4 regions of the Comamonas sp. CMM02 genome follow, and region 2 is predicted to be linked to each of the others. Evidence: predicted binding sites of a transcription regulator. Region 2 holds the regulator's gene; each other region holds the start of a gene.
The links. Region 2 encodes LexA, which represses DNA repair genes until DNA is damaged. Its sites were predicted from a motif close to ACTGTATNNNNATACAGT; they were not measured.
Positions count from the first base shown of each region.

Region 1: the regulator LexA is predicted to act here: its motif matches at 2,179-2,196, upstream of recA (recombinase RecA).
Region 3: the regulator LexA is predicted to act here: its motif matches at 6,095-6,112, upstream of IB213_RS07645 (DNA topoisomerase IV subunit B).
Region 4: the regulator LexA is predicted to act here: its motif matches at 2,828-2,845, upstream of IB213_RS04550 (Y-family DNA polymerase).

Region 1 is NZ_JACUZW010000004.1:66,795-74,787, forward strand. It holds gene IB213_RS13915 (sensor histidine kinase) at 1-685, opposite strand, end outside; gene IB213_RS13920 (response regulator transcription factor) at 758-1,432, opposite strand; gene IB213_RS13925 (MarR family winged helix-turn-helix transcriptional regulator) at 1,615-2,118, opposite strand; gene recA (recombinase RecA) at 2,257-3,375, shown strand; gene recX (recombination regulator RecX) at 3,446-3,901, shown strand; gene yddG (aromatic amino acid DMT transporter YddG) at 3,989-4,912, opposite strand; gene argC (N-acetyl-gamma-glutamyl-phosphate reductase) at 5,091-6,023, opposite strand; gene sucC (ADP-forming succinate--CoA ligase subunit beta) at 6,351-7,511, shown strand; gene sucD (succinate--CoA ligase subunit alpha) at 7,533-7,993, shown strand, end outside.
Region 2 is NZ_JACUZW010000003.1:443,751-451,743, reverse strand. It holds gene kdsB (3-deoxy-manno-octulosonate cytidylyltransferase) at 1-455, shown strand, start outside; gene adk (adenylate kinase) at 858-1,514, shown strand; gene IB213_RS11590 (asparaginase) at 1,582-2,547, opposite strand; gene lexA (transcriptional repressor LexA) at 2,621-3,292, shown strand; gene IB213_RS11580 (hypothetical protein) at 3,396-3,659, shown strand; gene IB213_RS11575 (hypothetical protein) at 3,834-3,995, shown strand; gene IB213_RS11570 (diguanylate cyclase) at 4,312-5,880, opposite strand; gene rng (ribonuclease G) at 6,395-7,882, opposite strand; gene IB213_RS11560 (nucleoside triphosphate pyrophosphatase) at 7,946-7,993, opposite strand, start outside.
Region 3 is NZ_JACUZW010000002.1:531,678-539,670, reverse strand. It holds gene parC (DNA topoisomerase IV subunit A) at 617-3,001, opposite strand; gene IB213_RS07650 (lytic transglycosylase domain-containing protein) at 3,082-3,954, opposite strand; gene IB213_RS07645 (DNA topoisomerase IV subunit B) at 4,082-6,061, opposite strand; gene IB213_RS07640 (MFS transporter) at 6,272-7,468, shown strand; gene IB213_RS07635 (hypothetical protein) at 7,480-7,638, shown strand; gene IB213_RS07630 (SDR family oxidoreductase) at 7,679-7,993, shown strand, end outside.
Region 4 is NZ_JACUZW010000001.1:995,740-1,003,732, forward strand. It holds gene IB213_RS04535 (LrgB family protein) at 1-420, opposite strand, end outside; gene IB213_RS04540 (CidA/LrgA family protein) at 417-776, opposite strand; gene IB213_RS04545 (LexA family transcriptional regulator) at 1,050-1,514, opposite strand; gene IB213_RS04550 (Y-family DNA polymerase) at 1,520-2,821, opposite strand; tRNA gene IB213_RS04555 (tRNA-Met) at 3,060-3,136, opposite strand; tRNA gene IB213_RS04560 (tRNA-Leu) at 3,184-3,268, opposite strand; gene cysM (cysteine synthase CysM) at 3,308-4,216, shown strand; gene IB213_RS04570 (NUDIX domain-containing protein) at 4,294-4,905, shown strand; gene IB213_RS04575 (sulfurtransferase TusA family protein) at 4,997-5,224, shown strand; gene galU (UTP--glucose-1-phosphate uridylyltransferase GalU) at 5,298-6,185, opposite strand; gene IB213_RS04585 (valine--tRNA ligase) at 6,260-7,993, opposite strand, start outside.

The DNA of each region.
Region 1 (7,993 bases), on a different contig from region 2:
GCGGGGCCACCTCCATGGGCACAGCGCGGTGGTTCAGTGGTGACAAATCTTCGGGCTTGCGGGCGCGAATGCGCTCTTCCAGCCGGTGCAGCGGCTTGATGCCACGCGCCAGCGCCAGCCACACCAGCAGCACCGCCAGCGGCAAGATGACGAACTGCGGCAGCATCACCCCTTTGATGATTTCTGCTGCCAGCACGCTGCGCTTTTCACGCGTTTCGGCCACTTGCACCAGTGCCAGCTCGTCGTTGCCCACCAGCGGCAACCGCACCCACATGGCCGCCACACGAATGTCCACGCCACGCAGCTCATCGTCACGCAGCACCACCTCACCGGGGGGAACGTCGTAACGCGAGTGGGCGGAAGGAAAATCGCGGTCCCCGGACAGATGCTCGCCCTTGTTGTCCAGCACCTGATAGAACACCATGTCGGACTCATCGGCGCGCAAGATTTCGGTGGCGGGCAGGGGCAGGTTGAACTGGGCGCGGCCATCGGGCTCCACCATGATCAGCTGCGCCAGCGCGTGCACGTTGTACTCCAGCGCACGGTCAAAAGGCTTGTTGGCCAGCGATTGCGCCACCAGCCACGTCAGCGCCAGGCTCACGGGCCACAGCAGCAGCAAGGGCGTGAGCATCCAGTCCAGAATTTCTCCGAACAAGGATCGCTGCTCACGCTGGAATATCTTCACGGGGCTGGCCTGTCATTGGTATATTTTTGGCCGCTAACGCCTGTGCAGCAAGCGCTGCCAGCGATGCTTTATTTAGCCTTGGATTTTTTCAAGGCAATACCCAAGACCACGCACCGTGGCAATGCGGATGGGGCCGCGCTCAATTTTTTTGCGCAGGCGGTGGATGTAGACCTCAATGGCATTGTTGCTCACCTCTTCACCCCACTCACACAGGCGCTCGACCAGCTGGTCCTTGCTGACCAGACGGCCCGCACGCTGCAGCAGCACCTCCAGCAAGCCCAGCTCACGCGCAGACAGCTCCACCATCTTGCCGTCAATCGTTGCCACACGCCCGGCCTGGTCGTACACCAAGGGGCCGTGCTTGATGGAGTTGCTGGTGCCTCCCATGCCCCGGCGCGTCAGGGCGCGCACGCGAGCCTCCAGCTCTTGCAGACTGAAGGGCTTGGCCATGTAGTCGTCAGCACCGAAATCCAGCCCCTGCACGCGCTCGTCCACACTGTCAGCGGCCGTCAAAATCAGCACTGGCAGACCGTCACCACGGCCACGCATGCGCTTGAGCACTTCCAGCCCATGCATGCGGGGCAGGCCCAGATCCAGAATCAGCAAGTCAAACTGGTTGTTGGTGACCAAGGCGGTATCGGCCTCAATGCCACTGGCCACATGATCGACCACCGCCCCCGCACTGCGCAGGCTGCGCAACAGGCCATCGGCCAGCACTTGATCGTCTTCTGCAATGAGGATGCGCATGGGTCAGTCTCCTTGCCGCGCCGCGATCTCGTGCCGCAGGCTGCAGCGTGTGTTGTCACTTCACGCACGGCACCGTGGACGGCACCGTTCATCTGACCATTCTAGAAGTCCCCCCCTGCGCGCCCTACAGGTGTTTACGCGGGTGCTGCGCTGCAGCACGCATGTGGCGGACAAGCAACCAGTCAGGCCACATCGCCTGCATCGTTGCCGTAGGCCTCCAGCCCCAGACGCACCACGGTGGCAACCTCTTCGCCCACGGCCTCCACAAACTCTGCCTGCGCCTGCTGTACCGCACGCTGAAAAGCCCAGTGCCATTCACAGCCGGCCTCGGTGTATTGCACGCGCTTGGCGCGCCGGTCATGCAGATCAGCCACGCGCGTGACCAGCCCCCAGGCCTCGCACTGATCCACCAGATCCATCATGGCCTGCTTGCTCATGCTGGCCCTCTCGGCCAGATCGGTGATGCGGTCTCCCTGCAGCGAAAGATGGCGCGTGATGTGAATGTGCGCCGCCCCCACCTTGTTGCGCGCTGCCAGGTTGGACAGCGCCAGCGGTGTTTCATCGTCCTGCGCCATCAGACTGCGCACCCGCTCATCAAACTTGCGCATGGCATGGCCCAGCAACCGCCCCAGGTGGGTCTGCCGCCACGCTTCATCGACATGCACAGGCAATGTTTTCATTGGCATAGTCAGTTTTACGAATAGTCATACAACTTGACTATATATTTTTTACAAAGCCCATACACTACTGTTCAAGCATCCAGCCTGTGAACAACCACAGGGGGTGCACTTACCAAGTCCACCCTCTTTTTTCAAGGAAAAGCCATGAACGCCATCACCCGCAACACCCCCGATGCCAACAGCGAAAAGTCCAAGGCACTGGCTGCAGCCCTGGCCCAGATTGAAAAGCAGTTTGGCAAAGGCACCATCATGAAGCTGGGCGAAGGCGAAGCGATTGAAGACATTCAGGTGGTGTCTACCGGCTCGCTGGGCCTGGACATTGCGCTGGGCGTTGGTGGCCTGCCACGTGGCCGCGTGATTGAAATCTACGGCCCGGAATCGTCGGGCAAGACCACGCTCACGCTGCAGGTGATTGCTGAGATGCAAAAGCTGGCTGGCACCTGCGCCTTTATCGATGCCGAGCACGCACTGGACACCGCCTATGCCCAAAAGCTGGGCGTGAACCTGAACGAGCTGCTGATCAGCCAGCCTGACACCGGCGAGCAAGCGCTGGAAATTTGCGACAGCCTGGTGCGCTCTGGCGCGGTGGATCTGATCGTCATCGACTCGGTGGCCGCACTGGTGCCCAAGGCCGAAATTGAAGGCGACATGGGTGACTCGCTGCCCGGCCTGCAGGCGCGCTTGATGAGCCAGGCCCTGCGCAAGCTGACGGCCACGATCAAGAAGACCAATTGCACCGTCATCTTCATCAACCAGATCCGCATGAAGATTGGCGTGATGTTCGGCTCGCCAGAAACCACTACCGGCGGCAATGCGCTGAAGTTCTACGCCTCGGTGCGTCTGGACATTCGCCGCACCGGCACCATCAAGAAGGGCGACAACGCCATTGGCAACGAAACCAAGGTCAAGGTCGTCAAGAACAAGGTGTCGCCCCCCTTCAAGACGGCGGAATTTGACATCATGTTTGGCGAAGGCATCAGCCGCGAAGGCGAAGTGCTGGACATGGGTGTTGAAGCCAAGCTGATTGAAAAATCCGGCGCCTGGTATGCCTACAACGGTGAAAAAATCGGCCAGGGCCGCGACAACGCCCGTGAGTTCCTCAAAGAGAACCCCGCGCTGGCCATCGAGATTGAAAACAAGGTGCGCGAAAGCCTGGGCATCAGCCTGGTGGCCGTGCCCGGCGCAGATGCAGCAGCCACCAAACCTGCCAAAGGCAAAAAAGCCGACAAGCTGGTTGCCGACGAAGACGGTGTGATTGCCTAATCAGCTTTTAGCGTGAAAAAGGCTGCCAGCGCTGACTGTTCAAGCACTGGCAGCCATTTTTTTGGATGTTATGGGTTTCCACAAAATATCTCTGACCGGCCGCGCGCTCAAATACCTTTCACAGCGCGAGCACTCGCGCCTGGAGCTGGAGCGCAAGCTGGCCCCTTACGTAGAAGAAGGCGAAGACCTGGCTGCCGTGCTGGATGCGCTGGAGGCCAAGAACTTCATCAACCCCGAGCGTGTGGCGCAATCGGTGCTGTACCGGCGCAGCGGCAAGCTGGGAGCCTCCCGCGTGCTGCACGAGCTGCGCAGCAAAGGGCTGGATGACAACACAGTGCGCGCCGCCGCCGAGCAGCTCAAAGACACCGAGCACGCACGCGCCTGGGATGTCTGGCTGCGCAAATTTGGCGAACCCGCCACCACACCACAAGAACGCATGAAGCAGATGCGCTTTCTGGCCAGCCGGGGCTTTGGCGGCGATGTGGTCAACAAAGTACTGCGCGGACAGGCCCCGGACGAGGATTAAGCGAGTGCAGCAGGCGCCGGCAACGGCCCCTGCCTAGCAACCGCACGAAGGCAGCAGTTGCCACACTCACAAAAGGTAAAGACCGCTCTAGTGCCGCGTCGCCCACCAGCACACCAGCGAGCCACCGGTAATGAGCACCACGCCTTGCCAGAACGGCAGACCCGGCTGCACCGACAGCCACACACTGGCCCACAGTGCCGACAGTACAGGGGTGAAATAAGAGCCGGCCGCCATCACCGCCAGATTGCCGCGCTGAATGCCATGCTCCCAGCAGCTATAGCCCAGTGCCGTCGCCCCGCCCACGGCAAGCACCTGTGCCACCACGCTCCAGCTCCATTGCATGGGCGGTGCATCGACTGCCAGCCACTGCAGCCACAGCAATGCTGCGGTGAGGATCAGGAACAGGCCCACGCCATTAAAGCCCCCGCCAAACATGCGCGCCAGCACAGAGTACGCAGGCCACATCAGTGCTGCACCAAAAGCCAGTGCATAGGCCAGCGGATTGGCCGCCATGTGCGTGCCCAAATTGCGCCACCAAGGCGCCGCACTGGCTTGTGCGCCCTCACCCATCACCATGACCAGACCCCACAGGCACAGGGCCGCCCCGGGCCACAGCCACCAGCGGGCACGCTGCTGGCGGCACACCACAGCCAGCACAATGGTCAGGCTTGGCCAGAGGTAATTGATCATGCCCAGCTCCAGCGATTGCGGGCGGTCATGGGCCAGCCCGATTGCCAAAGACAGGCAGATTTCGTAGAACGCAAACAGCAGCCCGCAAGCGAGCAGATACACCCGTGAGACCCCGCGCAGCTGCGTGCGCGATGGCAGGCCTTTGACCATCAGGACAAAGCCTGCACTCACGCTGTAAAGCACGGCCGCACCGCCCAGGGCACCCAGCGCTTCGGCCACAGAACGCATCAGGCCAACCGTGCAGCTCCAGCACACCACGGCAATCAGGCCAATCAAGGTGGCACGGCGCACCTGGGCAGCCTTGGCTGTTAAGTCAGACATCAAGCATGCATCATAAAAAGTAGCTGTTAACGCTTGCAGTTAAATGGTTTCAGATACATATCTATCTAAAAACCAATGAATACGCGCGTAGTGCGCTATGAATAAAAAATACGGTCGCTCTGCGTAAAAAAAGCGGCACCAGACCGCTTCTTTGTTGTGAGCGCTGACAGCGCGGCGCTTAAAGGCCCAGCATCAGCTGCAGATTTTGCACCGCAGCACCGCTGGCGCCCTTGCCCAGATTGTCCAGACGCGCAATCAGCACGGCCTGGCGGTATTGCTCGTTGGCAAACACGCGCAGCTCCAGCTGGTTGGTGTTGGTCAGCGTGTCAGCAGCCAGCTTGTTGTCCTGCGTCGGAGGCAACACTTTGACCCACTGGGCTGGCGTATTCGTTTGGCCGTAGTGGCTGGCCAGCGCATCGTGCAAGTCAGCCGCCTTGGGCGCACCTGGCAGCAAGTCCAGATGCAGGGGCAACTGCACCAGCATGCCCTGGGCAAAGTTACCCACCGCAGGAATGAACACCGGGCGGCGCGTCATGCCGGTGTAGTGCAAGATTTCTGGAATGTGCTTGTGGCTTAAACCCAACGCATAAGCCTCATACGGCGCTGCACTGCCAGCTTCGTACGCCTCCATCATGGGGCGGCCACCGCCAGAGTAGCCCGACACAGATGGCAGGGCCACCGGATAGTCGGCAGGAATCAGGCCCGCATCCACCAGCGGGCGCAGCAGCGCAATGGCACCCGTGGCATAGCAGCCGGGGTTGGAAACGCGGGTTGCGGCCTTGACCGCAGCCAGCTGGCCCGTGCACAGCTCTGGAAAGCCATACACCCAGCCAGGGGCCACGCGGTGCGCGGTCGATGCGTCAATGATCTTGATGACGCGGCCCGTCTCTGCGGTGATCGCATCCACCATGGCAGTGGTCTCGCGCGCAGCATCGTCGTGCAGGCACAGAATCACCAGATCCACGCCCGCGATCAGCGCACGCTTGGCAGCAGGGTCTTTGCGCAGCTCAGGCGCAATGCTGACCAGCTCCACGCCAGCCATCCCCTGCAAGCGGTCACGAATCTGCAGACCCGTGGTGCCGGCTTCGCCATCAATAAAGACTTTGGACATCTCAACGCTCCCGCGCTCTTTGGCGCATCTGTGCCACACACTGCGGCACCATCTCAACAAAAACGCGGATTGTCCCTCGACAGGACACCCCCGCACGCCGCCCATAGAGCCACTAGGGTTTTTGCTAGGCCGCGCAAACACAGATTTGACGCGGCTTTGCGCACTTCACTACGTATTGACATACGTAGAACCCACTTGACATGGCACTTTTTGGTTGCAGTGCACCATGGTACATTCTTTGATTGCCATGTCATACGAGCCCGGCTCCGCATGTTTAGGCAGCAGGAAAACGGGCATTTTCCCCTCCGTTTCAGAGAGACAAGACTCATGAAGATTCATGAATACCAAGGCAAGGAAATCTTGCGCCAATTCGGTGTGCCAGTACCCCGTGGCATTCCGGCATTCACCGTCCAAGAAGCTGTAGAGGCAGCACAAAAGCTTGGCGGCCCAGTTTGGGTGGTGAAGGCGCAGATCCATGCTGGCGGCCGCGGCAAAGGCGGCGGCGTGAAGGTGGCCAAGTCCATCGAGGATGTGAAAACCCTGGCCGAGCAAATTCTCGGCATGCAGCTGATCACGCACCAAACTGGCCCCGAAGGCCAGCAAGTGCGTCGCCTGTACATTGAAGACGGCGCCGACATCAAGAACGAACTGTATGTGTCGCTGGTCACTGACCGTGCCACGCAAAAAGTTGCGCTGATCGCTTCCAGCGAAGGCGGCATGGACATCGAGGAAGTGGCTCACTCCACACCCGAGAAGATCATCACCGAGATGATCGATCCTATCGCTGGCATCACCGTTGAGCAGAGCAAGAAGGTGGCTGCTGCCATCGGCCTGACAGGCGCATCGATTGACCAGGCCGTAGACATCTTCGCCAAGATCTACAAGTGCTACATGGACACCGACGCATCGCTGGTGGAAATCAACCCGCTGAACTGCGACTCCAAGGGCAACCTGATGGCGCTGGACGCCAAGTTCAACTTTGACCCCAACGCGCTGTTCCGTCACCCAGAAATCGTGGCTTACCGCGATCTGGACGAAGAAGACGCAGCCGAAGTGGAAGCCTCCAAGTTCGATCTGGCCTACATCTCGCTGGACGGCAACATCGGCTGTCTGGTCAATGGCGCAGGTCTGGCCATGGCCACCATGGACACCATCAAGCTGTACGGCGGCGAGCCTGCCAACTTCTTGGACGTGGGCGGCGGTGCAACCGCTGAGAAGGTTACTGAAGCCTTCAAGATCATGCTCAAGAACCCCAAGGTCACCGGCATCATGGTCAACATCTTCGGCGGCATCATGAAGTGCGACACCATTGCCAACGGCGTGGTTACCGCTTGCAAGGCCGTGAACCTGTCCGTGCCACTGGTGGTGCGCATGAAGGGCACCAACGAAGATCTGGGCAAGAAGATTCTGGCCGAATCCGGCCTGCCAATCATCGCTGCCGACACCATGGCCGAAGCGGCTGAAAAAATCGTCGCTGCCGTTAAGTAAAAAGCCCTCGGAGATAAAAACATGTCGATCTTTATCAACAAAGACACCAAAGTCATCACCCAGGGCATTACCGGCAAGACCGGTCAGTTCCACACCGAAAAGTGCCAAGAGTACGCAAACGGCAAGAACGCCTTCGTAGCGGGTGTGAACCCCAAGAAGGCTGGCGAGCGCATTTTTGACATCCCAATCTTCGGCTCCGTCAAAGACGCTGCCAAAGAAACCGGTGCCACTGTTTCCGTGATCTATGTGCCACCAGCAGGCGCTGCAGCTGCCATCTGGGAAGCCGTAGAAGCCGACCTGGATCTGGCCATCTGTATCACCGAAGGCATTCCAGTGCGTGACATGCTGGAAGTGCGCAACAAAATGCGCGCCAAGGTCGCCGCAGGCGGCAAGGAAACCCTGCTGCTGGGCCCTAACTGCCCCGGTCTGATTACACCTGACGAAATCAAGATCGGCATCATGCCCGGTCACATCCACAAGAA
Region 2 (7,993 bases):
TGATTGACCCGGCCCTGATTGACGCAGTCGCACAGGTGCTGGCCGCAGCGCCCACCGCCAGCATGGGCACCGCTGCCCACCCCATTGCCAGCCTTGAAGATTACGTGAACCCCAACGTCGTCAAAGTTGTCTGCAATGCACAAGGCTTGGCCCACTACTTCAGCCGAGCCCCCATTCCATTGCACCGCGACCAAGCCAGCGCGCAATGGTGGGATGAAAACAGCACTTTCACCCCCTTGCGCCACGTTGGCATATACGCATACCGTGCAGGGTTTTTGCGCGGCTTTCCGCAGCTCCAGCCCGCGCCCACCGAGGCCGTTGAGTCGCTGGAACAGCTGCGAGCCCTGTGGCACGGCTACTCGATTGCGGTGCACATCACACACAGCGCCCCGGGCGCTGGCGTGGATACACCCGAAGACCTTGAGCGTGTTCGCGCGTTGTTGCAGCACGCCTGATCCTTCATATTTCTGAAATTTCTGAAATATGAAGGAAAAATAAGAGCAGTTAGCGCTGGTTGCATCATGTTTTGCGATTCCTTTGATACGTAAAACAAAGTCAGGCCAGCGTTAACTGCTCATTTTTTATACAACAACCCGTCTAGTCTTCTACAAGACATGCAGACAACCCATGGCATTCATTCCTGCCGTGCATAGTTGACAAACACCGCTACACACCGCTGTCAAGCACGAAAAACAGCTGTTCAGAAACTGCATCTACGGGAATATCTCTGCGTTTTGTAAGTCAAAAACAAGGGCGTGCGTGCTATCCTTGAACGAATATCGAGCGGTTGCTGCCTGCTTTTCTTGTTCAAGAAAAGCCCCCGCTCCACCAAGAATTTCTACATTTCGAGGATCTCCATGAAACTGATTTTGTTGGGCGCACCCGGCGCCGGCAAAGGCACGCAAGCCGCCTTCATCTGCCAGAAGTTCGGCATCCCCCAAATCTCTACTGGCGACATGCTGCGTGCCGCAGTCAAGGCTGGCACACCGCTGGGCCAGCAAGCCAAGGCAGTCATGGATGCGGGTCAGCTGGTCAGCGATGATCTGATCATCAACCTGGTCAAAGAACGCATCGCCCAGGCAGATTGCGCCAATGGCTTCCTGTTTGACGGCTTCCCCCGCACCATCCCCCAGGCTGATGCCATGAAGGCAGCCGGTGTGCATCTGGACTATGTGCTGGAGATCGACGTGCCTTTCGATGCCATCATCGAACGCATGAGCGGCCGCCGTTCACACCCAGCATCGGGTCGCACTTACCACATCAAGTTCAATGCCCCTCAGACAGAAGGCAAGGATGACGTGACCGGCGAGGACTTGGTGCAACGTGAAGACGACAAAGAAGAAACCGTGAAAAAACGCCTGGACGTGTACAGCAGCCAGACTCGTCCATTGGTTGATTACTACCAGGCATGGGCCAAGGAAGACCCGGCACACGCACCCAAGTACCGCGCAATCAGCGGCATGGGCTCCGTAGAAGAAATCACTGCACGCGCCTTTGAAGCACTGAGCGCTTAATTGCTGCCATTGCCCACAAAAAAGCTGCCCTTGTGGCAGCTTTTTTTATGCCTGCATCGCCTTTGCACTACCCCTGTACCTGTATCTGCAGCAGTGTCAGCATCAAACTGATACGCGCCTTCACTGGGCTCAGTGGCGTCACACCGGGATCGCACTCGCCATCGGCCAGCACGATCTGCCCCTGCTCGCAACGTGTACTGCGCCAAACCCGCACACCTTGGCTCACCGCCCTGCGAAGGGCTTGCTGCAAGGCTTCATGGATAGAGCCATTGCCCGTGCCAGCCACCACCAGCCCCTTGACGCCCCCCGCCACCAATGCGTCAACTGCCTCAGCGCGTGCACAGGCAGTGCTGGTGACAATCTCCACCCAGGGCCACTGCGCAGCATCCCTGCTCCAGGCGCGCGCAGGCACTGCAGAGCTTTCACCACCAAGCTGAGCTTCAGTCGTCCCCCAGCGCACACGCCCTTCTTCCACCCAGCCTGCAGGCCCTGCCGCACCAGAGGAAAAAGCATTCAACCTATACGGATGCACTTTGCGCACAGATTGCGCAGCATGCACTTCGCCCGCAGCAGCCACCCAGACACCCGGCAAACCATGGGCGGCACAAACCAGCGCATCACGCAAATTGGCAGGGCCATCTGCTGACAGCGCCGTTGCCGGGCGCATCGCACACGTAAGCACCACAGGTTTGGAGCACTGCAACACGCACTGCAAGAACCAGGCGGTCTCTTCCAGCGTGTCTGTGCCATGGGTAATGACCACGCCTGCCACGTCTTCCTGCTCCAGCCAGCTGGCGCAAGCTGTGGCCAGCTGCTGCCAGGTGCAGATATCCATGTCTTTGCTATCGAGTTGCGCGATTTGCGCCACTTCAAATGCGAAGTGTCCTTGCAGGCACCCTTGTGCAATGGGCTGTAGCAGCTGTGCAACACCAATCTGAGCAGCCTTATAGCCAACGCTGCCCCCATCGGCATGACCCAGCCCTGCAATGGTTCCCCCTGTACCCAAGATCACAATTTTTCTTCTCGTAGACACTTGCAGCCTTCCCAAAACTGGTTAAAAATACAGGTACTGGATAAACAAACAGTTATCCCAAGCAAGGACAGGCATGGAGCACACCACACTCACCCCCAGACAGCAGCAAATTCTGGACCTTATCCAAGATGCTATTTCAAGCACAGGCGCACCGCCTACCCGTGCAGAAATTGCACGCACCTTGGGATTTAAATCCGCCAACGCTGCCGAAGAACACCTGAAAGCACTAGCACGCAAGGGCGTTCTAGAACTGGTCAGCGGCACTTCACGCGGCATACGCCTGGTCAGCGACGCTGTGCGCCACATCAATGCTGCACGTGGCACACACTTTGACTTGCCCATGGCCGCGATGCAACCGTTGCTGCTGCCACTGGTGGGCCGCGTGGCAGCCGGATCGCCCATTTTGGCGCAAGAGCACATCGACCAGAGCTTTGCCGTTGAAAGCAGCATGTTTGCCACCAAGCCAGATTACCTCTTGCGCGTACGCGGCATGTCCATGCGCGATGCTGGCATCTTGGATGGAGATTTGCTGGCAGTCCAGTCAACACGTGAAGCACGCAACGGCCAAATCGTGGTGGCCCGTCTGGGTGATGAAGTAACCGTCAAACGCCTGCGCAAGTCAAGCACCGGCATCGAGCTGCTGCCAGAAAACCCAGACTACCCGGTCATCCAGGTAGATGACAACGAAAGTTTTGCGATTGAAGGCCTGGCTGTCGGCTTGATTCGCAACGCCTTCCAGCTCTAACCCGCTCTACCCATTTCATCCTTGCGAATGCGGCGTTGTGTGCCGCAGGGATTACTGCAGCCTGTTTTTGCCTCCCTTCACCCACCCACCAGAGGAAATCGCCATGCAATTTTTTTACTGCGAGCTACCTTTGCCCCGTATCAGCCCAGCCGGCCACAAGGCGTCCAACCAGGCACGCTTCATTGATCTGCCAGCGCACATGGTTGATCGCCAGGTGTGCACAGGCAATGTGCGCTTAATGCGCCGCATGAAAGATGCCGACAATTCCCGCTTTGTATTGTCTGGAAAACTGGGCGATGTCTGCGCAGCCCTGGATGAGCTCGCCGCTCAAGAGCAGAACAACATTTGGCGCGTTGCAGCACAGTAATGGTCTGCTAGCTCGAGCCACAAAGTGAATGTTTTTGAACAGCCACAGAGGGATCGAAAAATCCTGACATGCACCATGGCAAACAAGGCTGATCCAGAGGCATCAAATTGCTGCACGATGCCATCCATGGGTCATCAAGATTCACAAGACCACATTGCACCGGCAGGAGGATTCATGAGCACAACGCCCAACTCCACATCGCGCCAACCCGTTTTACCCAGTAGCGGAGGGCTGATGGGCCGCAGCTTTACTTACCGCACTGCAGAGCAAACCGATGTGCGCTTAACCTGGGAACGTGCCAAGGCCAATCTTCCACGTGCAAAACCGCAAGCCTGACGTGACACGTTCACTGCCCATGCACCCGCTGCATATGCCCAGCATGAAGATGGCACGGACCATGCACGCTAGCAGCAAAAGCCTGGAATACCCCTGCTGCAGCCCAAAACTAGAAGCCTAAGGAGGCGCACATCCTCCGTGCATATGTGACGCGCTTCGCTCCTGTGCATCCATCTGCATTTGGTTATCGCTAGGCCAACGACTTTTCGCAGCTTCTATCCTGCGACATCCATAGCCGCTCTGGATTGCTTTTGTAATATAAAAATATTTTTCAGGCGTTCAATTCATATTGAACAAATGAATACGCCCACCTAGATCAAACATCAAAAACTTCTACGCGATTACGGCCATTGTGCTTTGCCTTATAAAGCATTTCGTCTCCATACTTCAAGACAGAGATAACATCTACCGAATCATCCGGGTAACTAGAGATCCCCAGAGAAATGGTGATTTTTCCGACCATTGGCATTTCGGCCTGTTCCACATTCACTCTCAGTCTTTCAGCAATTTTTGTAGCATCTTCTTTTCTTGTATTAGGCAAAAGTATTAAAAATTCTTCACCACCAATACGACAAGGCACATCGTTCAGACGACAAACATTCGCAAGAATATTGGCTAAATTCTTGATTACTTTGTCACCAACGTCATGGCCATATGTATCGTTGATTTTTTTGAAGTAATCGATATCAATTGTGATAATTGAGAATTTGATTTCAAGATTTTTAAACTCTTGAATTGTCGCATCCAGGTTTCTTCTATTACCAAGTCCCGTGAGCGGATCTTTGTGAAGATCTTCCCGAAGTTTTTTAATATTATTGTGAAGCAAACCAACACCCAAAAGCATGGCCTTTTTTAGTTCTTGAGACTCAAAATACCAGGACCTGACGCTTTGTATATTTTTCTCAGTCTCATCTTCATTCATCTTGTGTGCACTGTCAGCCAGCATTTTCAGTGGCGTTGATATTTTTTTAGCAGACCACAAAATAAAAATAAAACACAAAATCACTGCAGGCAAGGTTTTGTAAATGACTTGCTGCATCAATGTTTCCAGAGGCACCAGTGCTGCGCTCATGGGCCGTTGCGCAATGATGCCCCATTCAGCTTTTTTTGAGACTGCAAAACCTGCAATCATTTCAATGCCCTCGCTGTTCAAGACCACCGACTCACCCTCTTGCCCTTGAACAACTCTATTTATTACCGCATTATTCTCAACTACGCTGCCCAATCTCGCTTGATTGGGATGGTATAGCAGCCTTTTATTCTTGTCGACAACATAAATATAAGAACCATCTTTATGATAATGCTCACCCAACAACCTATGCAGAGCGCTTGCTTGTTTCAAATAAATTGTCCCAGCTATAAACCCCTGATAATCTCCTTTTGAAGAAAAAATAGGGTGAGATATAAATACAAGCAAATTACCTACGGTAGAGATATAAGGATCACTTATAACAGGTGCCTTTTTAGCAATCGACTCTAAAACGCCTTGCGTACTCAGCTTCAGCCCTGTGATTTGCAATGCCTCCGGTGAGGTTGCCAAAACTTCAGTACTCACATCAACGATTAACACAGAGTTGAATGTATCGGTCTGCAATCTGACTCGGTCTACTTCAGCTTCTAAAATATTTTTCTTGTCTAAATTTTCAGCAAGCACAGCCGCCGAAAACATTAGTTGCTGTTGTGCCGAATTTAAGAAATCATCCGTTGTTTTTGCCAGCTTGTCTGCATATACATAATTATTACCAAGCGATGCCTTCACCAGTTGCTGGCGCTGAACGCTGTGGGCCGCATAGAATGCACTGACAACAACAATGAGCCCAGTCAGAATGGAAAGCATCAAAATCAGCTTTCTCAAATCTACAGAAATTCTATTTTTATTTCGCACAGCAACTCAAAATCTTTAATGTAAACATGCAAGACCAGCCATCAATATCATGAATATTACATTCACCAAGTGCATGCAGCCATCTCGGTTCACGCTGAACTGTGCTGCTTATTCAAGTCGGCAGCACAGTTTAATCACGTGACGTTTGCTGGATCAATCTGACATCAGCCAGGGGGCACGGTTGCTGCACCGACTGCAGCAATCCGTCCTCCTTTGCCAGCCAGACCTTCGAGTACAGACTTAGCAGGCTGTGCGCACTTTGCGCTGTGTGCATTCAATACGTTCAGACATGCTGGCAGAGCAGCAGCACACCACTGCAGTGGACGATTTCTGATCCAAACCAACTGCTCAAAGCACGACTTTTATGCAGCCTCATCGTGCAAAATTGCGGATAGCGGCATGGAATGAGCCGTGCCTAGGCAGCGTTAGCCATAGCAGCCATCAGCCTTAAAGCATGGAAGTTAGAGCCACAGCGCCAGCACAGCAAGCTGATGCACCAGCCTGCATTGCCGCGCTACAGCAACACAATGTCGTACTGCTCTTGCACCAGGCCGCCCTCGGCCTTCAGTGAGATAGGCTTGCCAATGAAGTCGCTCAGGCCTGCCAAGTGCTGACTTTCTTCGTCCAGCAGCAGGTCAATCACGTCGGGGTTGGCTACTACGCGAAATTCTTTGGGGTTGAACTGGCGAGCCTCACGCAAAATTTCGCGCAATATTTCATAGGCCACGCTGCGCACGGTTTTCACGCTGCCCTTGCCTTGGCATGCTGGACATGGCTCACACAGCATGTGGGCGAGCGATTCGCGCGTGCGCTTGCGCGTCATCTCCACCAGCCCCAGTTGCGAAAAAGTGCCGGACATGGTTTTGACACGGTCACGCACGAGTTGTTTGCGCAACTCGGCCAGCACCTGCTCGCGGTGTTCTTCGTGTGCCATATCGATAAAGTCGGCAATGATGATGCCGCCCAGGTTGCGCAAGCGCAGCTGGCGTGCAATGGCCTGCGCGGCTTCCAGATTGGTTTTGAAGATGGTGTCATCAAAATTGCGAGCCCCTACGTAGCCGCCAGTGTTGACGTCAACGGTGGTCAGTGCCTCGGTCTGGTCAATGATGAGATAGCCGCCAGATTTGAGATCCACCCGCCGGCCCAGTGCCTTGGCAATTTCTTCGTCAATGGAATACAGATCAAAAATGGGTCGCTCACCCCTGTACAGCTGCAGCTTGGGCACTGCACTGGGCATGAACTCTTTGCCAAAGGCCACCAACTTGTCGAACTGTTCCTTGGAGTCAATGCGAATGCTTTGCGTGGCCTCGCCCACCAGATCACGCAGAACGCGTTGCAGCAGATTCAAGTCTTGGTGCAATACAGACATGGGCGGCAAGCTGGTGGCAGCAGATTTGACGCGCGCCCAGGTTTTGCGCAGGTAGGCAATATCTTCGGCCAGCTCTTCGTCAGACGCGTCTTCACCGTTGGTGCGCAAAATGAATCCGCCGCCACCTCCGTTTTCTTTCAGTCCCACCAGTTTCTGCAGGCGCTCACGCAAGGCATCGCGCTCTTGGGGGGTGATTTTTTGCGAAACACCAATGTGTTCGTCTTGCGGCAAATGCACCAGCAATCGCCCTGCAATGCTGATTTGCGTGGACAGCCGCGCACCCTTGGTACCAATTGGATCTTTGATGACCTGCACCACGATGGACTGGCCTTCAAACACCTGGTGTTCGATGGGTTTGGGCGGCTCGTTCTTGCGCGCAATCATCGGTGCATCGCCACTTTCATGGCGGTGCCATACGTCAGCCACGTGCAAAAAAGCAGCACGCTCCAGCCCGATATCAATAAAGGCAGACTGCATGCCCGGCAGCACGCGCGAGACCTTGCCCAGATAGATATTGCCCACCAAACCCCGCTCCAGCGTGCGTTCGGTATGTAGTTCTTGCACTGCACCCAGTTCCACCACCGCCACACGTGTTTCTTGTGGCGACCAATTGATCAAAATATCTTGCTGCATGTGTACCTGTTGTTTTTGATGAATCGCGTGCAATAAGGCAAGCATGCAAAGCGCATGCCGCGCTTATATCTTCCAGCCGAGTTGACGCAGCAATTGCGCAGTTTCAAATAC
Region 3 (7,993 bases), on a different contig from region 2:
CACTGCCGTGTTTACGTCTTTGAATGATTCATAGTGTTTTCGGCTGGCAGCTCTTATGGAGTTTGCGTTAGTAGCTATTCATTTTTTAGGCTGCACTGGTTTTAAGGGCAGAGGTCGGTTTGTCGCACCGACGGGTGAGTAACTTTCTGGCTTCGTCCAGAAAGTCACCAAAGATACGACTCTGCCGAGGGCTGTCCGGCGGAACTCGCTACGCGCTGGCAGCGCTGCGCTCAGACAGCCGCTGGAAGTTTGGGGGACTTCTTTTTCTGAACAGCCACGGGCACACCAGTCCTTCGGCTGGCATGCATTGCCAGCATTAGGCCTCTTGATGCAGGTAAGTAGGTGGCACTGCCGTGTTTACTGCCTTGAATTATTCATAGGGTTTTGGGCTCAAAGCGCTTATGCGGAAAGCGTTGTTAGCTATTTATTTTCAAACTGCGCTGACTTTGAAGGCATAGGTCGGCTTGTCGCACCGGCCTATGCAAACAACACCACAAAGATCAAAAACATGAAGCACAAATTAAAAAGGCTGCTAACTCCAACTAAAGAGTTAACAGCCTTTTCAGCCTCTAGCGCTTACCCAGCAAGCGCCAAAAGCTATCAAACCCTCAAAGCATCACTCCACGCGGAACACACCATTGGGCTTAAACGTCCACCCCGTCGTCTTCCCCTTGGACGCCCGTTTACCCAAAGCAGCATTCAAAGACCGAATCTCCAGCCATTCTTCCTTGACCTTGCCACCGCGCCCCACACCCGTGATGCGTACCGAGCGGGTATAGGCCGCAGCGCCTGCCAGCGCATCGCCCTCGTCAATCTTCATCAGTTGCAGGCCACGCCCACCGGACATGAGCTTGAGCTCTGACAAGGCATAGCTCAAAACATTGCCACTGGTGCTCACGCACGCCACGTGCGTAGCTTCAGGCAGATCCACGCTGCCGTTGGTGCCACCAATCACCGATGGTGCGCACAGGGTTTCGCCGTCTTGGATGGTGACAAAAGCCTTGCCCGCCTTGTTGCGGGCGCACATGGATTCCAGCTTGGCAATAAAGCCGTAGCCGCCGCTGCCACTCATCAGCAGTTGCGCGGTCAGGGGGCCAGCAAAGTAGCTGGCAATGGTGGTGCCGGGCTCCAGATCAATCAGGGTGTTGATGGGCTGACCATCACCACGGCCACCGGGCAGGCTGGCCACGGCCACGCTGTACACACGGCCGTTGTTGCCAAAGACGATGAGCTGATCGACCGTGCGGCACTCGAACGTGCCCCACAGCGCGTCACCGGCCTTGAAGCTGAAGCTGCCCGCCTCATGGCCGTGGCCCTTGTGGGTGCGCACCCAGCCCTTGTCAGAGACGATGACGGTGACGGGTTCGTCCGGCACCTTGATCTCGGCGGTGACTTTCTTTTCTTCCTGGATGAGCGTGCGGCGCTCGTCGGCAAAGGTCTTGGCGTCGGCTTCAATCTCTTTGACCATCAGGCGCTGCAGGCTCTTGGGGTTGGCCAGAATGTCTTGCAGCTTGCCTTCTTCTTCGCGCAGCTCTTTGAGTTCTTTCTCGATCTTGATGGCTTCCAGCCGCGCCAGTTGGCGCAGGCGGATTTCCAAAATGTCTTCGGCCTGCCGGTCTGAAAGGTCAAAGCGCTCAATCAGCGCGACCTTGGGCTCGTCGCTGCCCCGGATGATGGCAATCACCTCGTCGATATTGAGCAGAACGATCTGGCGGCCTTCCAGAATGTGGATGCGGGCCTGCACCTTCTCCAGACGGTGCTGCGAGCGGCGGGTGATGGTGCTCTGGCGGAAATCAATCCACTCTTCCAGCATGCGGCGCAGCGACTTTTGCACGGGTTTGCCGTCCAGACCGATCATGGTCAGGTTGATGCTGGCGCTGGTCTCCAGGCTGGTGTGGGCCAGCAAGGCGGTGATCAGGTCTTGCTGTGGCGTTTTGCCGGTCTTGGGCTCTATCACCAGGCGCACGGCGGCGTCTTTGCTGGACTCGTCGCGCACGCCGTCCAGCACCGAGAGGATGGTGGCCTTGAGCTGCTGCTGGTCCTGCGTAAGCGCTTTCTTGCCGGTCTTGACCTTGGGGTTGGAGAGTTCTTCGATCTCTTCCAGAATTTTTTGCGACGACACACCGGGCGGCAGCTCGTTGACCACCATTTGCCACTGGCCGCGCGCCAGCTCTTCAATGCTCCAGCGGGCGCGCACCTTCAGGCTGCCGCGGCCCGTGGTGTAGGCGTTGCGAATGTCTTGCGCGCTGCTGATGATTTGGCCGCCGCCGGGGTAGTCGGGGCCGGTGATCAGGGTGTACAGCTCGTCATCGCTCAGCGTGGGTTTTTTGACCAGCGCCACGCAGGCATCGGCCACTTCGCGCAGGTTGTGGCTGGGGATTTCGGTGGCCAGACCCACGGCAATGCCGCTGGCGCCGTTGAGCAGCGAAAACGGCAATCGGGCGGGCAACTGCTGTGGCTCTTGCGTGCTGCCGTCGTAATTGGGCACAAAGTTGACCGTGCCTTCGTCAATCTCATCGAGCAGCAGCGTGGTGATTTTGGACAGCCGCGCTTCGGTGTAACGCATGGCGGCTGCGCCGTCGCCGTCGCGGCTACCGAAGTTGCCTTGCCCATCCACCAGCGGGTAGCGCTGCGAAAAATCTTGCGCCATGCGCACCAGCGCATCGTAGGCTGACTGGTCACCGTGGGGGTGAAAACGACCCAGCACATCACCCACCACACGGGCTGATTTGACGGGTTTGGGGGCGGTGTTGTTGTTGGGGCCGCTAAAGCTCAGGCCCATGCGGTCCATGGCGTACAGAATGCGGCGCTGCACGGGTTTCATGCCGTCGGCCACATCGGGCAGGGCGCGGCCCTTGACCACGCTCAGTGCGTATTCCAGATAGGCACGCTGGGCGTACTGGCCCAGCTCCAGGGCGTCCCCTGACGCCTGGGTGGCTAAATCCAACAAAGGGGCTGCGGGCTGCTGGGCAGGTACTTCGACTTCGGGTTGATCGCTCATGGTTTCTTAGTTTTTGACAGCAGTGGCGGGCGTCTCCTCCAACGCGTACGCCCTGCTGGATTGTTGCGCGGCAGGCGATGTCAGTTGTTCACATCATCAGCGGCCGGAATGGTCATGCGAAAACGGTTGCTGTCCGTAGGGCTGCGTGTCAGTTGTGCACTGCCCCCATACAGGCCCATACCGTTGTTGGCAATCAAATTGGGTTGCAGGCTAGCGTACAAGGTCATCACCGTTTTGACGTAGTTCTGGGTTTCTTTGTAAGGCGGAATTTTGTTGCCATAGCGCTGCACCGCGCCTTCACCCGCGTTGTAGGCGGCCACAACCAGGTCGGTACGCCCCGGAAATAGACCCTGCAGGTAGCGCACATAACGTGCACTGACAGGCACGTTGATGGCCGGGTCCTTGAGCTTTTGCACGATGGAGCGCTGCTTGTCGCCCTCCACCCCAAAGCGGGCTGCCGTATCTGGAATCACCTGCATCAGGCCAATCGCACCCTTGGGCGATACCGCCGTGGCGTTAAAGCCCGACTCTGCCGTGGCAATGGCCTTGAGCAGTTGCTCATCAACACCCAATTTCGAGGCCGCCGCACGGATGTGCTTGGCGTGGAGTTTGTAGCCACTGCTATTGGCAAAGTACCGGGTGGCGGCGCTACGATCTTTTTCGGAGGCTTCTGCTAGCCGGTAGGCTGCAGCGCGTATATCGACAAACAGGGGGCCATCGCCGGGCTCCAGGTCATTCATTGAAAAGCGGTGATAGCGCTCGTCCACGCGTTCATTGGCGTAGTGCAAAACACCGTTGTCCTCGACGAAAAACCAGGTATCAGCATGGGCCAGTGACACGCTGAACAACCCCACAGCTGCACTCACGGCGCGCAACCAGTTGCTGTGCAGGCACGCTGACGCAGACTGGGGGCCATTGCGCTTGGCTATAGGAGACTGAATCGTGTTAGTCATCACTCACATTTAACACGGGGCTGGCGATGTCTCCAAGCCCCATGCGTTAAAACCGCGTGGGGATGTCGCCCATCGCGCCCCTGTGCTGAAGATGCCGTCAGACGAGTGCGCATGCACATGGCAGACGTTAAATATCCACCTCGACCGCATCACCGTGCAGCTCCATCAACTCTCGGCGGGCAGCCGCTTCTCCTTTACCCATAAGCTGGCCAAAGATGTGGGCCGATGCCTCAGCGTTCAGACTTTGAACCTGCACCGGCAGCAGACGCCGGGTGTCGGGGTTGAGCGTGGTTTCCCACAATTGCTCAGCGTTCATCTCGCCCAGACCCTTAAAGCGGCTGATCTGACATTTCTCGCGCGGAACGCCTTCTTTGGCGGCCTTGTCGAGAATGGCGTGCAGCTCGCCATCATCCAGCGCATACACCTTGGTCGCTGGTTTTTTGCCACGCGCAGGCACATCCACCCGGAACAAGGGAGGCAGCGCAATGTGAACGTGGCCCGCTTCGATCAGCTTGGGGAAATGCTTGAAGAACAAGGTCAGCAGCAGCACCTGAATGTGCGAGCCGTCCACATCGGCATCACTCAAGATGCAAATCTTGCCGTAACGCAGGCCAGACAGATCTGGCGTGTCATTCGGGCCGTGGGGGTCCACGCCGATGGCCACTGAAATGTCATGAATTTCGTTGTTGGCAAACAGGCGGTCGCGATCCACCTCCCAGGTGTTGAGCACCTTGCCGCGCAAAGGCAGCACGGCCTGCGTCGCTTTGTTGCGCCCCATTTTGGCGGAGCCACCGGCAGAGTCACCCTCCACCAGAAACACTTCGTTGTCGGCCAGATCACGGCTTTCGCAGTCGGTCAGCTTGCCGGGCAGCACGGCCACGCCAGAGCCTTTGCGCTTTTCAATCTTCTGACCAGCCTTCTGGCGAATTTGCGCAGCCTTGATGGCCAGTTCGGCCAGCTTCTTGCCATGTTCCACATTGGCGTTGAGCCACAGCTCCATGGCGGGCTTCACAAAACCCGAAACCAGGCGCACGGCATCACGGCTGTTGAGCTTTTCTTTGACCTGGCCCTGAAACTGCGGATCAAGCACCTTGGCGCTCAAGACAAAGCTGGCACGCGCAAATACGTCGTCCGGCATGAGCTTGACGCCCTTGGGCAGCAGCGCATGCAGCTCGATAAAGCCTTTGACGGCCTGAAACAAGCCATCGCGCAGGCCGCTTTCGTGCGTACCACCCGCCGTGGTGGGAATCAGGTTGACGTAGCTCTCGCGCACGGGGGCACCCAGCTCCGTAAAGGCCAGGCACCAAGCGGCACCCTCACCTTCGCTGAACGTATCGCTGTGCTTGTCAGCAAAGCCTTCGCCTTCAAGCAGCGGAATGACGGGGTCAGCCACCAGCGTTTGCGAAAGGTAGTCTTTAAGACCGCCCTTGTACTGCCACTGCTGAACGTCTTTGTTCTTTTCGTTGGTCAGTGTCACGCTGACACCGGGCATGAGCACGGCTTTGGAGCGCAGCAGGTGCACCAGCTCGCCCATGGGCAAGTGGGGGCTGTCAAAGTATTTGGCATCTGGCCAAGCGCGAACGGTGGTGCCCTGCTTGCGGTCACCACTGGCCATGGGGCGTACGCTCAAAGGCTCGATCACATCGCCGCCCGAGAAAGTCAGACTGGCGACTTTCCCATCGCGAAACACGGTCACTTCCAGCCGCGTGGACAGCGCATTGGTCACCGAGACCCCCACGCCATGCAAGCCACCAGAAAAGCTGTATGCCCCTCCGTTGCCCTTGTCGAACTTGCCACCCGCATGCAGGCGGGTAAAGACCAGTTCGACCACAGGGGCACCCTCTTCAGGATGCAGGCCAAAAGGAATGCCACGGCCATCGTCTTCCACACTGACGGAGCCGTCGGTGTGCAAGGTGAGTTTGATTTTTTTGCCGAATCCGGCCAAAGCCTCGTCGGCGGCGTTGTCAATCACCTCTTGCAGGATGTGCAAGGGGTTGTCGGTACGGGTGTACATGCCGGGACGCTGCTTGACGGGCTCCAGGCCCTTGAGCACGCGGATTGAGCCTTCCGAATAAGCGGATGCAGGAGTAGAGGGTTTAGCTGCCATGGGGGCGGATTGTAATTCCGGCCACAGCTCAGTGCTGGATAAATTCACAGTAACCAAGACTAGACTCCGTGTAGCGAAGGCGGCATCGTGCCATCCGAAGGCTGGAATATGCAATCCATATCGCACATGTTGCAGCTTTTACCGACGCATTTCGCTACATTGTTTGGCATGCAAAACAACACACAACAATCATCCACCCAGCAATTGCCCATGCTGCAAGTGCTGCTGTGCGGGGGCATGGTCGTCACACTGGCCATGGGCATACGCCATGGTTTTGGGCTGTGGTTGCTGCCCATCACCCAGGACATGGGCTGGACGCGAGAGAGTTTTTCGCTGGCCATTGCGATTCAGAACCTGTCGTGGGGCATTTTTGGCATCTTCGTGGGCATGATTGCCGATCGGATTGGTGCCTTCAAGGTGCTCATTTGCGGCTCCGTCCTGTATGCACTGGGGCTGATTGGCATGGCCCTGTCGCCCAGCACCCTGATGTTTGCACTGACGACCGGCGTGGTTATTGGCGCAGCACAGGCAGGCACGACGTATGCGGTGATTTATGGCGTGCTGGGGCGGCAAATTCCTGCAGCACGGCGCAGCTGGGCCATGGGGGTTACGGCTGCAGCCGGATCATTTGGTCAGTTTTTCATGGTGCCAATGGAAGGCACGCTGATTGCGCAGTTTGGCTGGAGCAATGCGCTGCTGATTCTGGCTGCCATGGCACTCATTATTTGCGTGCTTGCGTTTGGCCTGCGCGAACCGGGCTTCACGGGGGGCGCTGCACCCAAGCGCGAACAGACCATTGGACATGCCCTGAAAGAGGCATGGACCAACCCCAGCTTTGTGCTGCTGCTGGCGGGCTACTTTGTCTGCGGCTTTCAGGTGATGTTCATTGGCGTACACATGCCCAGCTACCTCAAAGACTTTGGCATGGCTCCCCACGTGGCCAGCATTGGTCTGGCGCTGGTAGGACTGTTCAACATTTTTGGCACCTATCTGGCAGGCAATCTGGGGCAAAAATACCCCATGCACAAGCGCTATGTGCTGTCGGGCATTTACGGCATGCGCTCGGTAATCACCGTGCTTTTCTTGCTGATGCCGCTGACCGAATGGTCGGTATACATCTTCACTGCTGCCATGGGCTTTCTGTGGCTGTCCACCGTGCCGCTGACCAATGCCACGATTGCACAAATCTTTGGCGTGCAGCATCTGTCCATGCTGGGGGGCTTTGTATTTTTCAGCCACCAGATTGGCAGCTTCATGGGCGTATGGCTGGGTGGCTATCTGTATGACATGAACGGCAATTACGACATGGTGTGGTATCTGTCGATTGCCTTGGGCATCTTTGCTGCGCTGGTCAATCTGCCGGTGCGTGAAGCCGCTTTGGTGCGCCAGCCGACGGCAACAGCGTAATATTGACCACCATGCACACCCACACCACACCCACCCCGCCTGCACTGCCTTTGTGGCTGCGGGCGCTGATCTGGGCGGGGGTTCTAGCGATCTTGCTGGCGGTGTTTGCCCTGTACACACGCCCAGAATTCATGCTCACACTGGCAGATCAGGTTTGGGCCTGCTTCTAAGCTGAGGAAACACTCCCGGCGGCATGGCCGGGAGACTGCTTTGCCTCGCATCATCATCACAGGCGCTTCGGACGGCATTGGCGCTGAAATGGCACGCCAGCTGGCGCACACCCACCATGAACAATTGCAACTGGTACTGGCGGCCCGCGACGCTGCCAAGCTGCAAGCCGTCGCATTAGAGTGCCGGGCCGCCAAAGCCCAGGTACTGGTGGTACGCACCGACGTAGCAGACCAAGCGCAGTGCCGCGCGTTGATTGCACAAACGGTGCAGGCCTTTGGCGGGATTGACTGTCTGATCAACAACGCAGGCATCTCTGCCCACGCCATGCTGGCTGATGTGAGCGCAGAGCATTTG
Region 4 (7,993 bases), on a different contig from region 2:
GGTGGCTGACTTGGGGGCCAGCGAGATGATGGTCTCCCAGCTGCCGCCCAGCGCCCAGGCAATGCCCATGGCCGAGAACAGGGCCACCACGCAGCCAATGCTCAGAGCGACACATATGGGGCGCCACAGCGCATAAATGCGCGCGCGCTGTGCATACAGCGGGATGGCCAGCGCCACGGTGGCAGGGCCAATCAAAATGCTGAGCCACTCAACGCCTTGCTTGTAAGTGGCGTAAGGGGTATCCGTGGCCAGCAACACGCAGACGATGATGATGACCGAGGGGAAAACGGGAATCAGCATCGGGTGGCATTTGTAGCGCTTGTACAGCGCCATGGTTGCCAGGTACACGGCCATGGTCAGCACCAGCCAGGGCAGGTGGGTGACAGAGAGGCTGGCAAGCAGGTTGTCCCACTGGTTCATGGTGCCTCCTGCTGTGGTTTTTCTCGGGCCAGCATCCACTTGAAGGTGAAGGCAGTCACTAAAAAGGTGATCGCTGCGCCTGCAATGCCCGCCACCAGAAACGGCTTCCATTCGTTGGCAATGCGGTCAAAGTGCAGCATGACGCCTGCAATCGTCGGGATGAACAGCAGCATCATGTTTTGCAGCAGCATCTGCGAGGTTTGCTCCAGGGCCTGCGGCAGGCGTCCGTAGATCAGCAAGCCGATGAGCAGCAGCAAGGCACCCAGCAAGGCACCAGGGAAGGGGAGTTGAAAAAACTGAACCATGGCCTCACCCACCAGTTGAAAGGTGAACAAGGCCGCTAACGCATACAACATGGCAAGCATCCATCAAAACAATGGATGCGAAGTCTAGGGGGTCTGCCAGCTTTGGCAATGCCTGTTTTGCTGCATAAGTGACTGTGCGTGTTTTTTGCTGCTGATGCTTATCAATTAAGCGCAGGCAGCTATGCTTTTCTAAGATTTGCCTGCTTTCTAGGCAGGGTAAGGTGAAGCCAGGAAAAACAATGGCTTAGAGGTTGTTGTCCCTGCAGATGATCGAGTTGTCCACAGGCTTGTTCAGTGGTTTCGTGGAAAATCTAGGGTTTGTACTTACTTCGTGCGCCGAACGTGCTGCAGGTGCTCCACGATGGAGGCTGTCACCACGCCCCAGACCTGAAGTTCTTGCAGGCCTTGCAAAACGATGGGCGAGAAGGCGGCGTTGGCAGCGTGCAATTCGCTGCGGCCATGGCGCAGGAACAGCCGCTTGACCGTGAATTCGCCATCCACCACGGCCACCACAATATGCCCGTGCTGCGGTGCAATGGCCCGGTCGACCACGATCATGCAGCCGTCCAGGATGCCCGCATCTTGCATGCTGTCGCCACTGACGCGCATGGTGAAGGTGGCGGCAGGGTGCTGTGTGATGTGCGCCATCACATCAAAAACCTGCAGGGGAAAATCTTCTGCAGGGCTGGGAAAGCCGCAGCGTACCTGCGCACCAATCAAGGGCAGCGGCGCTGGTGCCAGTGCGCAGGGCACGGGGTGGCTGGCGTGGTCAGGGCGTGTGTGATTCATGGCAGTCAAGCCTGTGCAACTGGTAAATCTTCATAGCGCATGGTGTACAGCGGGCTGCGCATGGCTTGCTTCATGCGCCAGCCAGTGCTGTCCTGGCCGGGCAGGCCGCAACTGGCCAGGTGAATGGTTTGCTTGCCGTAGCGCGCATTGATGGCATCTACGGCCTGCATCAAATGCGTGGAGGTGCTTGGGATGTCAGCGTCGGCAAACAAATCGCTGGTTCTTGGCTGATGGGAGGGCTGCAAGCCCAGCAAGATGACACCCGCTTTGCTCAGTGGGTGCCCGGCTTGAAAAAAACTGCGCGCTGCGTGGGTCGCTGCCTGAACCAGGCTGCGTGCATCGTTGCTTGGCTGGCGCAGCGGCACCGTCATGGCTCCGTGCCAAGGCAAACCTTGGCGAAAGGGTGAGGTGTAGGCAAACACATGTACCTGCGCTGCAAGGACACCCGCAACACGGGCTTTTTCTGCCGCACGAGATGCAAATTCACTGACGGCTTCCAATAAAGGGGGCAGCGTATGTACGGCCTGCCCAAAACTGCGCGTGCATGCTATTTGCTGTTTGGCTGCAGGCGCGTTATCCAGTGTCAAGCAACTGATGCCTTGCAGCTCGCGCGCGGTGCGCTCCAGTACCACGCCACCCATGCTGCGTGCCAGCGCTGAGGGGAGTTGTGCCAAATCGTATGCGGTGGTGCACCCTGCCTTTGCCAGCTGCGGGCCCATGCGCCGGCCAATTCCCCAGATGGCGGCCACGGGAGTGTGTTGCAGCAGGGCGATTTGCTGGGAGGGCGATATTTCCTGCCAGTTGCACACCTGGGCCCAGGCTGGTGAATAGCCACCTTGCCGGCGTTCTGCCTCTTTGGCGATGTGGTTGCAAAGTTTGGCCAGGGTTTTGGTTGGCGCAATGCCTATGCAGCAGGGAATGCTCAGGCACCGCTCTATCCGCTGGCGAATGGCGCGTGCCCGTGTGGTGAGCTGGGCGATGCCTTCTAGTCCGCCAATGAAGCATTCGTCAATGGAGTAAATTTCTTGACTGGGCCCGAGCGCAGAGGCCAGACGCATCATGCGTGCGCTCATATCGCCATACAAGGAAAAATTGGCCGACAGGGCTGTGATGCTGTGTGCAGCCAGCTGTTCTTGCAGCTGGTAATAAGGCTGGCCCATCTTGACGTGGACCTTGGCCTCATTGCTGCGAGAGATGACGCAGCCATCGTTGTTGGACAGCACAACCACGCCGCGCTGCGCCAAGCGCGGGTTGAAAGCGCGCTCGCAAGAAACGTAGAAGTTATTGCCATCAATCAGTGCGAACATGGGTTAACTGTATATCCATACAGTTAACTTCGCCATGAAGCCATACAAATGGCTGCGCTTGGAAGGTGGTCTGACCCCGGTTGCAGGCGCTTGTGATGGGGCAGATATGGGCTGAAGACGGGTTTTTTCAGCCTTCAGATATCCACTTTGAGAGAGTGGATAGAAATTTTTTTGCGAAAGACAAAAACAAAAAAGGCCAACGTGAGTTGACCTTTTTTGTTTGAAGCCTAAGCTTGATTGGTTGCGAGGGCTGGATTTGAACCAACGACCTTTGGGTTATGAGCCCAACGAGCTACCAGACTGCTCCACCTCGCGATAATTCTGGATATGCCTTGATGACAACGCTAAACACCATTAAGGTATGGTGCCCGAGGCCGGAATCGAACCGGCACGCCTTGCGGCGGCGGATTTTGAGTCCGCTGCGTCTACCAATTCCACCACCCGGGCGTCATCAGTGCATGAACGGAATTATGGCACATTTATGGAATGAAAAAAGAATATTCTTCAATTGAAGCGGCAATTGGTTCAACTCCCTTGGTCGCGCTGCAGCGTATTGATGCGCTAGCGAATACAGAGCGCGGCAATGTGTTGCTGGGTAAGCTGGAAGGCAACAACCCAGCTGGCTCGGTGAAGGATCGTCCCGCGTTGTCGATGATTCAGCGCGCACAAGAGCGCGGTGAAATCAAGCCTGGCGATACCCTGATTGAAGCGACGTCTGGCAATACCGGCATTGCACTGGCCATGGCTGCGGCCATCAAGGGCTACCGCATGGTGCTGATCATGCCGGAGGACCTGTCTATTGAGCGCGCGCAGACCATGAAGGCCTATGGCGCAGAACTTATTTTGACCCCCAAGAGCGGCGGTATGGAATATGCGCGTGATCTGGCAGAGCAAATGGTGGCGCAGGGCAAGGGCGTAGTGCTGGACCAGTTTGCCAACGAAGACAATCCGCGTGCGCACTATGAAACCACAGGCCCTGAAATCTGGGAGCAAACGGGCGGTGAGATCACGCACTTTGTGAGCGCCATGGGAACAACGGGCACGATCACGGGTGTGGCCAAGTACCTGAAGGAAAAGAACCCCAATATTCAGATCATTGGTGCGCAGCCTTCTGAAGGTTCGCGCATTCCGGGTATTCGCAAGTGGCCTGAGGAGTACTTGCCCAAGATTTACGACGCCAGTCTGGTCGATGAGCTGGTGTATGTCAGCCAGGACGATGCCGAAGACATGTGCCGTCGCATGGCGCGTGAGGAGGGTATTTTTGCGGGCATCTCGGCCGCGGGTGCTTGCTGGGTCGCGCAGGAGATTGCCAAGCGCGAGCACAATGCCACTATCGTATTCATTGTGTGTGACCGTGGTGATCGCTATTTGTCTACGGGCGTGTTTCCTGCCTGAGCGGGCGTTTCATGCCTGAAAGGTCGCACCGGTTGCGGCCTTTTTTTTGCCCTTTTCTTTGTGAGAAAGCTTGCTCTATGAGCCATGAGATGCGTTTTTGCCCCAATTGCGCCACACCGTTGCAGTGGATTGCCTCGCAAGAAGACAGCGGGATGAAAGATCGCCTGCGCTGCGTGGCCTGTCACTGGACGCACTGGGGCAACCCTACACCGGTGCTGGCAGCCGTGGTGGAAAACGACCGGGGCGAGGTATTGCTGGCGCGCAATGCGATGTGGCAGGAGGGGGTGTTCGGTCTGATTACCGGTTTTATGGAAGCCGGTGAATCCCCGGAGCAAGGTATTTGCCGCGAGGTGATGGAAGAAACCAGTTTGCGCGTGAAAGCACTGCGTATCTTGGGGTCGTGGGAATTTCTGCGCATGAATCAGGTACTGGTGGCCTACCACGTGCGTGTGGATGGGGATGTGAAACTTTCGCCTGAGCTGCTGGAGTACCAGTGGAAGACGCCACAAGAGGCCCGCTGCTGGCCTTCGGGCACCGGTTATGCCCTGGCACACTGGGTGCGCAGCAAGGGCGTGGAGCCACAGTTTGGCGCCTTCAGGCCAGGGCAGTCGCCAGAGCCAGACCCGGTCAAGTGGCCGCCCAGGCCGTGGGCAGAAGATGCCCGGTTTGTTCTGCCACCACTGTTTTGAATGCCAGATGTGATCTGGGCTTTGCGTGCAAAGCTACTGCGGCAGCTGCAGCGGGTGCCTACAATGTGCGTCAGTTATAGGAAGCATTGCCATGAATATCTACCGAGAAATTGACACGCGCGGTTTGAACTGCCCCCTGCCTATCTTGAAGGCCAAGAAGGCATTGGCAGACATGGTCAGCGGGCAGTTGCTCAAAGTGGTGGCCACCGATACCGGCTCACTGCGCGACTTTCAAGCGTTTGCCAAGCAAACGGGTAATGAGCTGGTGGAGCAAAGTACGGTAGGTGCCGAGTACATCCATATCCTGCGTCGCCGTTAAAACAATAGCTGCTAGCGTAAGAAAGGCCTGCAATTGCAGGCCTTTTATATTTGAAACGCTTACAGCATGGGCGTTAGATGCTCAGATTTTTGAGATAGTCGCGAAAGTGCTCCCCCACGTCAGGGTGTTGCAGGGCCAGCTCTACCGTGGCTTCCAAGAAGCCTTCTTTGCTGCCGCAGTCGTAGCGCTTGCCTTGGTACTGAAAGGCGTACACGGTTTCGTGCTTCATCAGGCGTTCAATCGCATCGGTCAGCTGAATCTCACCACCCACCCCTTGGGGCTGGTTGCGAATTTCCTCAAAGATACGCGGCGTCAGCACATAGCGGCCTGCGACACCCATACGCGAAGGTGCTTTTTCTGGCGCGGGTTTTTCCACGATCTCGTCGATGCGCATCAGCGGGCCACCGGCTGCCTCGCCCTTGACGATGCCGTAGCGCTTGGTGTGCGACAAAGGCACTTCTTGCACGGCCAGCAGTGAGCGGCCCTGCTTTTGAAACGCCGTGGTCATCTGCGCCATCACGCCGGGGCCACCGGCCTCACCAGTCATCAAGTCGTCGGCCAGGATGACTGCAAACGGTTCGTTGCCCACCAGCGGCTCGGCGCACAACACGGCGTGGCCCAGACCCAAAGAGCGGGGCTGGCGCACGAACAGGCAGTTCATGTCCGCCGGTGCAATGCTGCGCACCAGGTCCAGCATGGCGTGCTTGCCAGCGCGCTCCAGTTCGTTTTCCAGCTCGTAAGCCGTGTCGAAATGGTCCTCGATGGCGCGCTTGCTGCGGCCCGTCACAAAAATCATGTCGCGGATACCCGCTTCGTAGGCTTCTTCTACGGCGTACTGGATCAGCGGCTTGTCCACCACAGGCAGCATCTCCTTGGGGGATGCTTTGGTGGCCGGTAAAAAGCGGGTGCCAAGGCCGGCCACGGGGAATACGGCTTTGCGCACTCGGGTTTGATTGGACATGGTCAATCCTTCTTGTTCGGGATGGAAAAAAGGCGCAGTTGCCTGCGCCTTTTTGTCGCTCAACTCAAAGCATATCAGCCCAGGCGGGCCAGTTGCTCCTGAATGCGGGTCAGTGTGGTGCCAAAGTCAGCCACGCGTTTTTTCTCTTGCTCCAGCACAGCTGCAGGCGCCTTGGCGCAGAAAGCTTCGTTGTTCAGCTTGCCATTGGCCTTGGTGATTTCACCTTCCAGGCGCTTGGCTTCTTTGCTCAAGCGGGCCTTTTCGGCTTCTACGTCCACTTCAACGAACAGTGCCAGACGGGCATCTGCCACCACGTTCACGGGCGCCGACTGGGCTTCGGCTTGCCACGCGGCTTCGGTGTCAAAGACCTTGACTTCGCTGAGCTTGGCCAGGTTCTTCAGCACATCTGCGTTGGCACGCAGGAACTGCGTCGCCTCTGCGGTGTCGCCCATGACCAGCAGTGGCAGGCGCAACGCAGGCGAGACACCCATCTCGCCACGCAGCGTGCGGCAGGCATCGACCATGGCCTTGATGCGGCCCACGTAGGCGATGGATGCTTCGTCAATCTTCTCTGGCTGGGCTTCAGGGTAGGCCGCGACAGCGATGGAGTCGCCTTGCTTGCCAGCCACTGGAGCCACCTTTTGCCACAGCTCTTCCGTCACGAACGGGATGATGGGATGGGCCATGCGCAAAATGGTTTCCAGAACGCGGATCAGCGTGCGACGTGTGGCGCGTTGCTGGGCTTCGTTGCCGGTCTGGATCTGTACTTTGGCAATTTCCAGATACCAGTCACAGAACTCGTTCCAGACAAAGTCATAGATCGTGTTGGCGACGTTGTCCAGGCGGTACTCGCTAAAGCCCTTGGCCACTTCAGCCTCGACCTTTTGCAGCTGCGAGACGATCCAGCGGTCAGGCTGGCTGAACTGCAGGTAGCCACCGGCGCAGTCTGCTCCCGAGTGCTCTTTCAAGCCGCAATCAAAGCCTTCGCAGTTCATCAGTACAAAGCGGCTGGCGTTCCACAGCTTGTTGCAGAAGTTGCGGTAGCCTTCGCAGCGCTTGCTGTCAAAGTTGATGGAGCGGCCCAGCGATGCCAGCGCAGCAAAGGTAAAGCGCAGTGCGTCAGCACCGTAGGCAGGGATGCCTTCGGGGAATTCTTTTTGCGTGTTCTTGCGCACCTGGGGAGCGGTTTCGGGCTTGCGCAGACCGGTGGTGCGCTTGTCCAGCAGGGGCTCCAGCGAGATGCCGTCAATCAGATCGACCGGGTCCAGCACATTGCCTTCGGACTTGGACATCTTCTTGCCCTGCGCATCGCGCACCAGACCGTGGATGTACACATGCTTGAATGGCACGCGCCCGGTGAAGTGCTTGGTCATCATGATCATCCGGGCGACCCAGAAGAAGATGATGTCGTAGCCAGTGACCAGCACGGAGGACGGCAGGTACAGGTTGAAGTCGTCGTCAGCAGCGTCGGTCTGGTTGGGCCAGCCCATGGTGGAAAACGGCACCATGGCGGACGAATACCACGTGTCCAGCACATCGGCATCGCGGCGCAATGTTTTGCCGGGGGCTTGTGCCTGGGCTTCGGCTTCGTTCTTTGCGACGTAGATGTTGCCTTCTTCGTCGTACCAAGCTGGAATCTGATGGCCCCACCACAGCTGGCGCGAGATGCACCAGTCCTGGATGTTGTTCATCCACTGGTTGTAGGTGTTGACCCAGTTTTCGGGCACAAACTTCACATCGCCCGAGGCCACTGCATCGATGGCCTTTTGTGCGATGGATTTGCCTGTGGCGTCACCCGTGCCTTCATT